2 regions of the Streptomyces sp. H51 genome follow, and region 2 is predicted to be linked to the other one. Evidence: predicted binding sites of a transcription regulator. Region 2 holds the regulator's gene; the other holds the start of a gene.
The links. The regulator HspR, encoded in region 2, represses chaperone genes until heat shock. The targets are predictions, from matches to a motif close to TTGAGNNNNNNNNNCTCAA.
Positions count from the first base shown of each region.

Region 1: the regulator HspR is predicted to act here: its motif matches at 3,281-3,299, upstream of lon (endopeptidase La).

Region 1 is NZ_JAYMHD010000049.1:29,978-36,560, forward strand. Features, by position in the region: gene VKA29_RS15305 (multifunctional oxoglutarate decarboxylase/oxoglutarate dehydrogenase thiamine pyrophosphate-binding subunit/dihydrolipoyllysine-residue succinyltransferase subunit) at 1-155, opposite strand, end outside; gene VKA29_RS15310 (HAMP domain-containing sensor histidine kinase) at 457-1,566, opposite strand; gene VKA29_RS15315 (response regulator transcription factor) at 1,563-2,300, opposite strand; gene VKA29_RS15320 (spermidine synthase) at 2,447-3,124, opposite strand; gene lon (endopeptidase La) at 3,322-5,745, shown strand; gene VKA29_RS15330 (lysozyme) at 5,842-6,583, opposite strand, start outside.
Region 2 is NZ_JAYMHD010000087.1:95,373-101,955, reverse strand. Features, by position in the region: gene dnaK (molecular chaperone DnaK) at 1-1,390, shown strand, start outside; gene grpE (nucleotide exchange factor GrpE) at 1,387-2,037, shown strand; gene dnaJ (molecular chaperone DnaJ) at 2,071-3,246, shown strand; gene VKA29_RS34125 (heat shock protein transcriptional repressor HspR) at 3,251-3,715, shown strand; gene VKA29_RS34120 (PA14 domain-containing protein) at 3,769-5,511, opposite strand; gene VKA29_RS34115 (PA14 domain-containing protein) at 5,524-6,583, opposite strand, start outside.

The DNA.
Region 1 (6,583 bases), on a different contig from region 2:
TCCTGGAGGTACTGCTGATAGATCTCGTCGACGAGCCACTCATTGGGACCGAACGCGGCAGCGGGGTTCTTGCCCGCTTGGTCGGCGTCGGTCGTAGACGCGCCTCCTGCCCGAAGGGTGGAGGAGCTTGAGTTACTGGGGGACTGTGGCGACACGGCGGCAACCGCCCTCTTCCGCTTCACAAGGTGATGGACAGCGGGAATCAAGGCTACGCCTCCCCGGCGGCGAAGGTCAGTCCGGACCGGTTCAACGTCGCGCAAGTCACATTGCGAAGGGTGTTTCGGGGCTCGAAACGGCGGGAAACAAGCGTGGTTCCGCTGTACGAAGGGGAGGTTGGGGAGCGCCGGGGTACGCCGGTGCAGGCCCTGCGAGCAGAGCCTGCGGGCCTGTTCCTGGTCACACGTGTCCGCCGGCGCGAACGTCGGTGGACGGGGGGACTCCGGTTCGGACCTTACGTCAACTTGGTACGGCTGTCTCTCCCGGAAGAGTGACAAGAATCCGGCAACCTCGCGCAGATTCGGCCACCCCTATCCGGCCGCCGTGCAGATCCACCGCCCAGCGGGCGATCGCCAGGCCGAGGCCCGTGCCGCCGTCGCTGCCCGGCCCCTTCGACGCGCCCGCGTCGCCCCGGTTGAAGCGTTCGAAGACCCGGTGCCACTCCGAGCGGGGGATGCCGGGACCCTCGTCCAGCACCTCCAGCTCCAGCGACTCCGGCTGCGCGCCGCGCCGCGCCTTGACGGTCACCCGGCCGTGCGGCGGGCTGTGCTTGACCGCGTTGTCGATCAGGTTGGCGACCACCTGGTGGATGCGCTCCGGGTCGGCGTGCGCGGTCAGTTCGGGCGGGGAGACGTCGAGGTGCAGATGGACGTCGGTGCGGGTGTGGGTGCCGGAGCCGGAGGCGATGCCCGCGCGGGCGGGCACGGCCATGTTGGCCTCCTTCAGCACGCCCGACAGGTACGGCCACACCTCGAAGCGCCGCTTGCGCAGCGGTACGACGCCGTTGTCCAGCCGGGACAGGTCGAGCAGCGTCTCCACCAGCCGCCCGAGCCGCTCCGTCTGTTTCAGGGCGGTGCGCATGGTCTCGGTGTCGGCGGGCGAGACGCCGTCCACGATGTTCTCCAGCACCGCGCGCAGGCCCGCGATGGGCGTGCGCAGCTCGTGCGAGACGTTCGCGACCAGCTCCTTGCGCTGCCGGTCCTGGGCCTCCAGGTCGTCGGCCATGCGGTTGATCGTCTGGGCCAGGTCGCCCAGTTCGTCCCGCCGGTTCTCGCGCACCCGGCGCGTGTAGTCGCCGTGCGAGATGGAACGGGCCACCGCGTTCATCTCGTCCAGCGGCGCGGTGAGCGAGTGCGCGACGAACTGCGTGATCAGCAGGGTCGCGATCATCGAGAAGACCGTGATGAAACGCAGCTCGGTCTCCGTGCGCACCGCGATCATCAGCAGACCGGTGGTGATCAGCACCGAGACGACGACCAGCACGCCCAGCTTGGTCTTGATCGAGAACGGGCGTACGCCGCCCCAGGGTTCCTCCCCGGGGCCTCTCGGCGCGGTCGGTCCGCCGCTCATGGGGTCGGGGTCTCCAGCGCGTAGCCCACGCCGTGCACCGTGCGGATCCGCTCGGCGCCGATCTTCCGGCGCAGCGCCTTGATGTGGCTGTCGACGGTCCGGGTGCCGGAGGCGTCCGCCCAGTCCCACACCTCCGCCAGCAGCTGCTCGCGGGAGAGCACCGCGCGCGGTGTGTTCGCCAGGCAGACCAGCAGGTCGAACTCGGTGGGCGTGAGGTGCACGTCCTCGGAGCGCACCCGGACCCGCCGCTGCGCGTGGTCGATCTCCAGTTCGCCCAGGCGCAGGATGCCGTTCCTCGGCGTCGCCGCGGCCAGCGCGGCCCGCTCCACGCGGCGCAGCAGCACGTGCACCCGCGCGGCCAGCTCCCGCATGGAGAACGGCTTCGTCATGTAGTCGTCGGCGCCGACGCCGAGTCCCACCAGCATGTCGGTCTCGTCGTCGCGCGCGGTGAGCATCAGCACCGGCACCGGACGGGCGGCCTGCACACGGCGGCAGACCTCCAGTCCGTCGAAGCCGGGCAGCATGATGTCGAGGATCAGCAGGTCGGGCTGCCAGGCCTCGGCGGTGTCGACGGCCGCCGGACCGTCGCCGGCGGTCTGCACGAGGAAACCCTCGGCGCGCAGGCGGGCCGCGATGGCGTCGACGATCGTCGGATCGTCCTCGACCACCAGCACCCGGCGCTGCGCGCCCTGGGTCGTGGTCGTGCCGTTGTGCGAGGTGTGTGTCTGCTCCATCGCCCGCCCCTGAGTTGCTTTCCGGAATCCGTGGGGTGATCCGTTACTTGCACATGTCTGCACTTGCACAGGTCTGCGCATGCCTGCGATTGACGCGGAATGATCGGCGTCAGGGCAGCAGCGTACGGGGAGTCACCGTTTATTTGCTATCCAGGTAGGACGGCGAGGTGCACGACGTCGGGAACGCCCCGGGCAACGGGGACCTCTTCGGTACGCACCTGTGGGAACCCGGCATTCCACAAGGTTTCTTCGAATTCCGGGGATGGCTCGGCCGACCACACCGCGAGAACCCCGCCCGGCCTCAACACCCTTGCGCAGCTTGCCAGTCCGGCGGGCGAGTAGAGAGTGCCGTTGCCCTCGGTGACGGTCCAGCCGGGCCCGTTGTCGATGTCCAGGCACAGAGCGTCGTACGTGGCGGACGTCTCACGGAGATGGTCGACCAGGTCCGCCTCGACGACGCGGGTGCGCGGGTCGGCCACGGCCTGTGAGGACAGTGCCGACAGCGGGCCGCGCAGATGCCAGTCGATGATCGCTCGTTCGCGTTCCACCACCGTGATCGCGCCCCAGCGGGGGTTCGCCGCGGCGTGTGCGAGCGAGAAGCCGACGCCGAGCCCGCCGATCAGCACACGCGGTTCGGGGCGGGCGCCGAGGGTGTCCAGCGCGGCGTCCACGAGCAGCCGCTCGGAGCGGCCGTCGGAGGTGTCCATCAGGAAGCAGCCGTTGGCGATGATCTGCAGCAGCTCGCCGTGCCGGCGCAGCACGACCTCGCCGTAGGGGCCCTCACGACGATCCAGCACCACGGGGGTTTCGTAGGTGGCGGTCATGGGGCCCATCCTGCACGAACACGGCGCGACGGCCACGGGAATTCCGGGTGTCCGGGCCGGCGGCCGTCGGCCCTCGCCGCCACGTACGCCGGCCGTCGGCCGCGGTGATCGCTCTCGGCGAACACTCCCCGGGGAACAACGGGATGCCGCCGAGCATTGAGTCGGCATAGCTCAACTTGACTGCCGAAGGGGAGATCATGGCTGCTGAGTCCGAGGCGTTCACACCGCTCGCCCTGCCTGTGCTGCCGCTCGACGACGAGGTCGTGCTGCCCGGCATGGTGGTTCCGCTGGACCTGAGCGACGCCGACGTGCGCGCCGCGGTGGAGGCCGCCCAGGCCGCCGCCCGCTCCGAGCCGGGGAAGCCCAGGGTTCTCCTGGTGCCCCGCGTCGACGGGACCTACGCGGGCACCGGTGTGCTCGGCACCGTCGAGCAGGTCGGCCGGCTGGCCGACGGCGACCCGGGCGCGCTGGTCCGCGGCCGCGGCCGCGTGCGCATCGGCGCGGGCACCACCGGCCCGGGCGCGGCGCTGTGGGTCGAGGGCACGCGGATCGACGAGAAGGCGCCCGACCCCCTGCCGGGTCACGCGGCCGAACTGGTCAAGGAGTACAAGGCGCTCGCCACCGCCTGGCTGCGCAAGCGGGGCGCCTGGCAGGTCGTCGACCGGGTCCAGGCCATCGACGACGTCTCCGCGCTCGCCGACAACTCCGGCTACTCGCCCTTCCTCACCACCGAGCAGAAGATCCAGCTCCTGGAGACCACCGACCCGGTCGCCCGCCTGAAGCTGGCCACCCAGCAGCTGCGCGACCACCTCGCCGAGCAGGACGTCGCCGAGAGCATCGCCAAGGACGTCCAGGAGGGCGTCGACAAGCAGCAGCGCGAGTTCCTGCTGCGCCGTCAGCTGGAGGCCGTCCGCAAGGAGCTGCGCGAGCTCAACGGCGAGAAGGAGGGCGAGGAGTCCGACGACTACCGCGCCCGCGTCGAGGCCGCCGACCTGCCGGAGAAGGTCCGCGAGGCCGCCCTGAAGGAGGTCGACAAGCTGGAGCGGTCCTCCGACCAGTCGCCGGAGGGCTCCTGGATCCGCACCTGGCTCGACACCGTCCTCGAACTGCCGTGGAACGAACGCACCGAGGACGCCTACGACATCCGGGGCGCCAAGGCGGTCCTGGACGCCGAGCACGCCGGTCTGGAAGACGTGAAGGAGCGGATCACCGAGTACCTCGCGGTCCGCAAGCGCCGCGCGGACCGGGGGCTGGGGATCGTCGGGGGCCGTCGCGGTGGCGCCGTGCTCGCCCTGGTCGGCCCGCCCGGCGTCGGCAAGACCTCGCTCGGCGAGTCCGTGGCGCACGCCATGGGCCGCAAGTTCGTCCGCGTCGCCCTCGGCGGCGTCCGCGACGAGGCGGAGGTCCGCGGCCACCGGCGCACCTACGTCGGCGCGCTGCCCGGCCGTATCGTCCGCGCGATCAAGGAGGCCGGATCGATGAACCCGGTCGTCCTGCTGGACGAGATCGACAAGGTCGGCTCCGACTTCCGCGGCGACCCCGCGGCGGCCCTCCTCGAAGTCCTGGACCCGGCGCAGAACCACACCTTCCGCGACCACTACCTGGAGGTCGAACTCGACCTGTCCGACGTCGTCTTCCTCGCCACCGCCAACGTCCTGGAGGCCATCCCGGAGGCGCTCCTGGACCGTATGGAACTGGTGCGCCTGGACGGCTACACCGAGGACGAGAAGGTCGTCATCGCCCGCGACCACCTGCTCCCGCGCCAGTTGGAGCGGGCCGGCCTCGCCGGGGACGAGGTGACGCTGGACGAGGGCGCGCTGCGCAAGCTCGCCGGCGAGTACACGCGCGAGGCGGGCGTGCGCACCCTGGAGCGGTCGATCGCCCGGCTGCTGCGCAAGATCGCCGCCCAGCACGAACTCGGCGAGCGGGAGCTGCCGTTCACCGTTCGCGCGGACGATCTGCGCGGGCTGATCGGCCGGCCGCACCACGTGCCGGAGGCGGCCCAGGACCCGGCCGAGCGCCGTACCGCGGTGCCCGGCGTGGCTACGGGCCTGGCGGTCACCGGGGCCGGCGGCGACGTCCTGTTCGTCGAGGCGTCCCTCGCGGACCCGGAGACGGGCGCGGCGGGCCTGACCCTGACCGGTCAGCTGGGCGACGTGATGAAGGAGTCGGCGCAGATCGCGCTGAGCTTCCTGCGCAGCCACGGCGCCGAGCTGGAGCTGCCGGTGGCGGACCTGAAGGACCGGGGCGTGCACATCCACTTCCCGGCGGGCGCGGTCCCCAAGGACGGCCCGAGCGCCGGCATCACGATGACGACCGCGCTGGCCTCGCTGCTGTCCGGCCGGCTGGTCCGCACCGACGTGGCGATGACCGGCGAGGTCTCGCTGACCGGCCGGGTCCTGCCGATCGGCGGGGTGAAGCAGAAGCTGCTCGCGGCGCAGCGGGCGGGCGTGACCACGGTCGTCATCCCCAAGCGCAACGAGCCCGACCTGGACGACGTCCCGGCCGAGGTGCTGGACAAGCTCGACGTGCACGCCGTCACCGACGTCCGCCAGGTCCTGGAGCTGGCCCTGGCACCCGCCACGAGCGGCGCGGAGCCGGAGGTTCCGGTGGCGGTGTGACCGGGGCTGCCGGATCGGGGAAGACCCGGGTTCTCGTGAGGGAGGCCCGGGTCTCCACCCTGTGCGGGGCGGGGCGTCGGCGTGCGGGGCGGGGCGTCAGCCGATGGCGAGCGCCTGCACCCGGTCGAGCGCGCCGTTGAACTTGTCGTGGTCGCCGACCGTCGGCCCGGACGAGGTGTACTGCCACATCGTGTAGTACGACCATCCGGCCGGCAGCGTCCCCGGGTCGGAGGCGTACCGCGCGATCCACAGCGGGTTGTTGGCGGCGAAGCCGCCGTAGTTGCCGGTGCACTGGGTCCACCAGCTGGTGGCCGTGTAGATCACGGCGTCGCGGCCCGTGCGGGACTTGTACGTGTTGAGGAAGTCGGCGATCCAGCTGACCATGGCGCTGGTCGACTTGCCGTAGCAGGCGGCGCCGTAGGGGTTCCACTCGATGTCGAGCGCGCCCGGGAGGGTCTTGCCGTCGCCGGACCAGCCGCCGCCGTGGTCCACGAAGTAGTTGGCCTGGGTCGCGCCGCTGGTGGTGTCCGGGGTCGCGAAGTGGTACGCGCCGCGGATCATGCCCACGTTGTACGAGCCGTTGTACTGCTGCGCGAAGTAGGGGTTCGTGTAGTACGTCCCCTCGGTGGCCTTGGTGTACGCCCACCTGACCCCGCTGTTCCACAGGGTCGACCAGGCGACGTTGCCCTGGTAACTGGCGACGTCGACGCCCTCCGTCTGGGTGACGTCACCGGTGCTGGGGGTGCCGTTGCTGCCGTCGTGGGCCAGGACGCCCATGCCCATGTACGCGGAGCCGCGGGCGGGCGTGCCCGCGGCGGACGCCGGCACGGTGAGGACG
Region 2 (6,583 bases):
CGCGGCGGCGCTCGCCTACGGCCTCGACAAGGACGACCAGACGATCCTCGTCTTCGACCTCGGCGGCGGCACCTTCGACGTGTCCCTGCTGGAGATCGGCGACGGCGTCGTCGAGGTGAAGGCCACCAACGGTGACAACCACCTCGGTGGTGACGACTGGGACCAGCGCGTCGTCGACTACCTGGTGCAGCAGTTCAAGTCGGGTCACGGCGTGGACCTCGCCAAGGACAAGATGGCCCTCCAGCGCCTGCGCGAGGCCGCGGAGAAGGCGAAGATCGAGCTGTCCTCCTCCACGGAGACCTCGATCAACCTGCCCTACATCACCGCGTCCGCCGAGGGCCCGCTGCACCTGGACGAGAAGCTCACCCGGGCTCAGTTCCAGCAGCTGACCGCGGACCTGCTGGAGCGCTGCAAGACGCCGTTCCACAACGTCATCAAGGACGCCGGCATCTCCATCAACGAGATCGACCACGTCGTCCTCGTCGGCGGCTCCACCCGTATGCCCGCCGTCGCCGAGCTCGTCAAGGAGCTGACCGGCGGCAAGGAGGCCAACAAGGGTGTGAACCCGGACGAGGTCGTCGCCATCGGCGCCTCGCTCCAGGCCGGTGTCCTCAAGGGCGAGGTCAAGGACGTCCTGCTCCTCGACGTCACCCCGTTGTCCCTCGGTATCGAGACCAAGGGCGGCATCATGACCAAGCTGATCGAGCGCAACACCACGATCCCGACCAAGCGCTCCGAGATCTTCACCACGGCCGAGGACAACCAGCCGTCGGTGCAGATCCAGGTCTACCAGGGCGAGCGTGAGATCGCGGCGTACAACAAGAAGCTCGGCATGTTCGAGCTGACCGGTCTGCCGCCGGCGCCGCGCGGCGTCCCGCAGATCGAGGTCTCCTTCGACATCGACGCCAACGGCATCATGCACGTCACGGCGAAGGACCTCGGCACCGGCAAGGAGCAGAAGATGACCGTCACCGGCGGTTCCTCGCTCCCGAAGGACGAGGTCGACCGCATGCGCGAGGAGGCCGAGCGCTACGCGGAGGAGGACCACAAGCGCCGCGAGGCCGCCGAGACCCGCAACCAGGGCGAGCAGCTCGTCTACCAGACCGAGAAGTTCCTCAAGGACAACGAGGACAAGGTCCCGGGCGAGATCAAGACCGAGGTCGAGGCCGCCCTCGCGGAACTGAAGGAGAAGCTGAAGGGCGAGGACATCGCCGAGATCCGCTCCGCCACGGAGAAGGTCGCGGCCGTGTCCCAGAAGCTGGGCCAGGCGATGTACGCCGACGCCCAGGCCTCGCAGGCCGCCGCGGGCGGCGCCGAGGCCCCGAAGGCCGACGACGATGTCGTGGACGCCGAGATCGTCGACGACGAGCGCAAGGACGGTGCCGCGTGACGGAGGAGACCCCGGGCTTCGAGGAGAAGCCCGACGTCCCCTCCGGCGCGACCCCCGACGACGCCGAGCCGAAGGCCGCCGCCCCCAAGGAGGAGGCGGCCCCGGCCGGGGACGCAGAGAAGATCACCGGTCTGACGGCCCAGCTGGACCAGGCACGCAAGGCGCTCGAAGAGCGCACGGCGGACCTCCAGCGGCTCCAGGCCGAGTTCCAGAACTACCGCCGCCGTGTCGAACGCGACCGGGTCACGGTCAAGGAGATCGCCGTGGCGAACCTCCTGACCGAGCTCCTGCCCGTGCTCGACGACATCGGCCGCGCCCGGGAACACGGCGAACTCGTCGGCGGCTTCAAGTCCGTCGCGGAGTCGCTGGAGACCGTCGCGGCGAAGATGGGTCTGCAGCAGTTCGGCAAGGAAGGCGAGTCCTTCGACCCGACGATCCACGAGGCGCTGATGCACAGCTACGCGCCGGACGTCACCGAGACGACGTGCGTGGCGATCCTGCAGCCCGGGTACCGCATCGGCGAGCGCACCATCCGCCCCGCGCGGGTGGCCGTGGCCGAGCCGCAGCCGGGTGCGCAGACCGTGAAGGCCGAGGAGACGACGGAGGCGGCCGACGACAAGGAGAGCGGTGGCCCGGACGAGGGCTGAGCTTGAACCGACCGGGAAGGAGGGACGTCGAGGATGAGCACCAAGGACTTCATCGAGAAGGACTACTACAAGGTCCTCGGCGTCCCCAAGGACGCCACCGAGGCCGAGATCAAGAAGGCGTACCGGAAGCTCGCCCGTGAGTTCCACCCGGACGCCAACAAGGGCAACGCCAAGGCGGAGGAGCGCTTCAAGGAGATCTCCGAGGCGAACGACGTCCTCGGCGACCCCAAGAAGCGCAAGGAGTACGACGAGGCCCGCGCCCTCTTCGGCAGCGGCGGGTTCCGCCCGGGGCCGGGCGCGGGCGGCGGCTCCTTCAACTTCGATCTGGGCGACCTCTTCGGAGGCGGCGCCCAGGGCGGCCAGGCCGGCGGCTTCGGCGGCGGCCTCGGCGACGTGTTCGGGGGCCTGTTCAACCGTGGCGGCTCCGGCACCACGCGCGTGCAGCCCAGGCGCGGCCAGGACATCGACACCGAGGTCACCCTCAGCTTCACCGAGGCGATCGAGGGGGCGACGGTCCCCCTGCGGATGTCCTCGCAGGCCCCCTGCCGGGCCTGTTCGGGCACCGGCGACAAGAACGGCAACCCGCGGGTCTGCCCGACCTGCGTGGGCACCGGCCAGGTCGCCCGGGGCTCCGGCGGCGGTTTCTCGCTGACCGACCCCTGCCCGGACTGCAAGGGCCGCGGCCTGATCGCGGAGCACCCCTGCGAGGTCTGCAACGGCTCGGGCCGGGCGAAGTCCTCCCGGACCATGCAGGTGCGCATCCCCGCCGGGGTGTCGGACGGGCAGCGCATCCGGCTGCGCGGCAAGGGCGCACCGGGCGAGCGCGGCGGCCCGGCCGGCGACCTGTACGTCACCGTGCACGTCGGCGCCCACCCGGTGTTCGGCCGCAAGGACGACAACCTGACGGTGACCGTGCCGGTGACGTTCGCGGAGGCGGCGCTCGGCGGCGAGATCAGGGTGCCCACCCTGGGCGGACCGCCGGTCACCCTGAAGCTGCCGCCGGGCACGCCCAACGGCCGCACCATGCGCGCCCGCGGCAAGGGCTCGGTCCGCAAGGACGGCACCCGCGGCGACCTCCTGGTCACCGTCGAGGTGAGTGTCCCCAAGCATGTGACGGGGAAGGCTCGTGACGCGCTCGAGGCGTATCGCGAGGCGACCGCGGGTGAGGATCCGCGGGCGGAGCTGTTCCAGGCCGCGAAGGGAGCATGACGAGATGGACGGCCGTCGACGCAATCCGTATGAACTGACCGAGGAGACCCCGGTCTACGTCATCTCGGTGGCCGCACAGCTGTCCGGTCTGCACCCGCAGACGCTGCGTCAGTACGACCGTCTGGGGCTGGTGTCCCCCGACCGCACGGCGGGCCGGGGACGCCGCTACTCGGCCCGTGACATCGAACTGCTCCGCCAGGTGCAGCAGTTGTCGCAGGACGAGGGCATCAACCTGGCCGGCATCAAGCGGATCATCGAACTGGAGAACCAGGTCGCCGCCCTGCAGTCCCGCGTCGCGGAACTGCAGGCGGCCCTGGACGGCGCGGCGGCCGCGATGCAGCAGCGCGAGGCCGCGGTGCACGCCTCCTACCGGCGCGACCTGGTTCCCTACCAGGAGGTCCAGCAGACCAGCGCGCTGGTGGTGTGGCGGCCCAAGCGGCAGCCGCAGTCCCGCACCGACGCGGACTGACCCGCAGGCGCGGTACGGAAGGGGCCCGGATTCTCCGGGCCCCTTCCGCGCGTTCAGGGCGCGCTGACCGCCCAGTCGCCCGCGGGCGTGGTCTCGGTGCCGTCGGCCTTCACCCCGGTCACCCAGTAGTAGGACGTGGTGCCGCGCCTGACCCCGGTGTCGAAGTACGTGAAGGCGCCGGCGCCGCGGTCGGCGATCTTCTCGTACGTCGCCGTGGCGGGGTTCCACCGGTAGATCCGGAAACCCTGGGCCTTCTCGCCGGACGTCTCCTCGCCCGCGCCCAGCCCGGACCAGATCAGCATGTTGCCCTCGTCGCCCTCCGTCGAGGTCGCCTCCAGCGTCAGCGGCGAGCCCGCCGGGGTGGCCACGCTCGGCGTCATGTCGAGTTCCGTGACGGTCACCGCCTCGGCGGGGCCGTTCCACTCGATGGCGGAGTTGCCGTCGTCGTCCACCGCGTCGATGAAGAAGCAGACCTCTTCGCCGTCCGGGAGGGCGGTGTGGTCGAAGGAGGTTTCGTCGGGGTAGAGGTAGTGCGAGACGTCGGCGTAGCAGACCTGCTCGCCCTCGTCCTCGTACAGCTCGCCCTGGTAGAGCCGGTAGCGCTGCAGGTCGGCGGCCGGGCTCTTGTCCCAGGTCAGGTGGAAGCCGTACTCGGTCGGGGTGGCGGTCAGTCCGGTGACCAGCGGCGGCGGGTCGTTGTCCCAGATCCAGCCGCGCTGGGGTGCGGACCGCGCGGACTCGTTGCCGGCCGCGTCGACGGCCGACACGCGGTAGTAGTACGCGGTGCTCTCGGCGGCCGAGGTGTCCAGGTAGGAGAGTCCGCCGGTGCTGCCGAGCGCGGTGTAGGTGCCGGTCTCGGTCGCCGACCGGAAGACGCGGTACGACACCGCGTCCGCGACCTGCTTCCAGGCGACCTTCAGCCCGCCGGTGCCGCCCGTCGGCGTCACCTCGCCGCTCGCGCTCACCACGGTGGGCACGCCGGGCGCGACCCGGTCGGCGGTGGTCACGGGCTGGTCGGCGCTGCCCGTGGACACGTTGCCGGCCTTGTCGTAGGCGCGGACCTCGTAGTAGTACGTCGCCCCGGTCACCGGCAGGGTGGTGTCGGTGTAGGAGGTGGAGGTGGTGGTGGCGAGCGGGGTGGCGCCGAACGAGGCGCCCTTCAGCCGCCGGTAGACGCGGTAGCCCGCGAGGTCCATCTCCTTGTTCTTCGCCCAGCCGATCTTGGCCTTGCCGGTCGCGCTGTCGTAGGCGGCCGAAGCGCCCGTCGGGGCGAGGGGCTTGACCGTGTCCACGGTGGCGGAGGTGCGCGGCAGGTAGGAGAAGGTGACGTTCGCCGGGCCGGTCCAGTTCACGAAGTCCACGCGGAGGATGTGCTTTCCGGCGGGGACGGTGATGTCGACGGTCTTCTTCACGGTCGTCGACACGTTCTTCCACAGGTCGACCTTGCGGACGTCGTCGAGGTAGACGCGGATGCCGTCCTGGGCGGAGACCGGCAGCGAGAAGGGGCCGCCGGAGCCGAAGTCACGGGTGACGGTCCAGCGGACGCCGAAGTAGTTCGACGGCAGGCCGGAGGCGGGCGCGCCGGTGCCCCAGTTCTCGCTGACCGAGGAGTCGCAGTCCGTCTTCTTCGGTATGCCGGAGAACGTGGTGTTCGCGTAGAACTGCCGCTTGTAGACGGGGGACGTGCAGGTGGTCGCGGCGGACGCGGGGGCCGCGGCGGTGAGCAGGGTGCCCGCGGTGGCGAGCACGACGGCGGTGGCCGCCGCGGCGGTGGTGGTGCGTCTTGCTGGGTTCATTCGGTCCTCTTGTCACGTTCCGCTCGGCGGGACCACGACCGGTGCGAGGCCGGTGAAGGCCTCCGAACCGTCCGCGGCGACGGCCGAGACGAGGTAGTAGCTGGTGGTGGCGGTGGGGGTGGCCGGGTCGGTGTAGCCGCGGGCGTCGGCGGCCAGGGGCTCGTCGGTCAGCCGGACGTACTGCTCCGTCGCGCGGTCCCAGCGGTGGACGTGGAAGCCGCTCGCCGCGCAGCCGGTGGCGCAGGTCCACGACAGCGCCGCCTTCCCCGTCCCGTCCGCCGTGCCGGACAGGGTCCAGGCGGCGGTGTTCGGGGGTGCGTAGGACGGGGTGAGGAAGAGCTCGTCGACGCTGACGTCGGCGACCTCGTCCGCTGGTGAACCGGACACGGTGTAGAGGGAGTTGTTCGCGGTGTCCATCGCGTCGACGAAGTAGACCCAGTCCTGGCCGTCCGGCACCTGGACGTCGACGTACCGGGTGGTGCCCGCGGGGACCGTGGCGATCAGCTCGTGCGTGGAGGTGTCACGGGCGCTGGTGGCCCGCCACACCCGGTACGAGGCGAGGTCCGGGGCGGGGCCGGCGTCCCACTCCAGGACCGTGCCGTACTCGGTGCTGGTGTGGTGCAGGCCGGTGACGGCGGGCGGCGGGGTCCGGTCGTACAGGCCCGCGCTGATCACCTGGGACGGTTCCGACTCCGTGCCGTCGTCGCCGACGCTGGTGATCCGGTACCAGTAGTCCGTCCTCGGTACGGCCGAACGGTCGGTGCAGGCGTAGCGCGCGTACGGGTCGTCGGCGGGGCTGATGTCGGACGGCTCGCAGACGACCCGCACCCAGTCGGCGCTGCCGCCGAAGCGCTCCTGGCGGTAGACGTGGTACTGCGTCGGGGCGTGCTTGGCCATCGTCCAGCGCAGTTCGACGCCGGTCTCGTCGGCGTCGGTGCCCGCGTTGTCCAGGTACGGCTTGGGCAGTGGACGCGCGAAGGCCAGGATGTCGGACTGGACGCTGTTGCCGGCCGGGTCGGTCGCGGTGACGCGGTAGTACGAGGTCTTCCCGAAGGGCGCGGTCCCGTCCAGG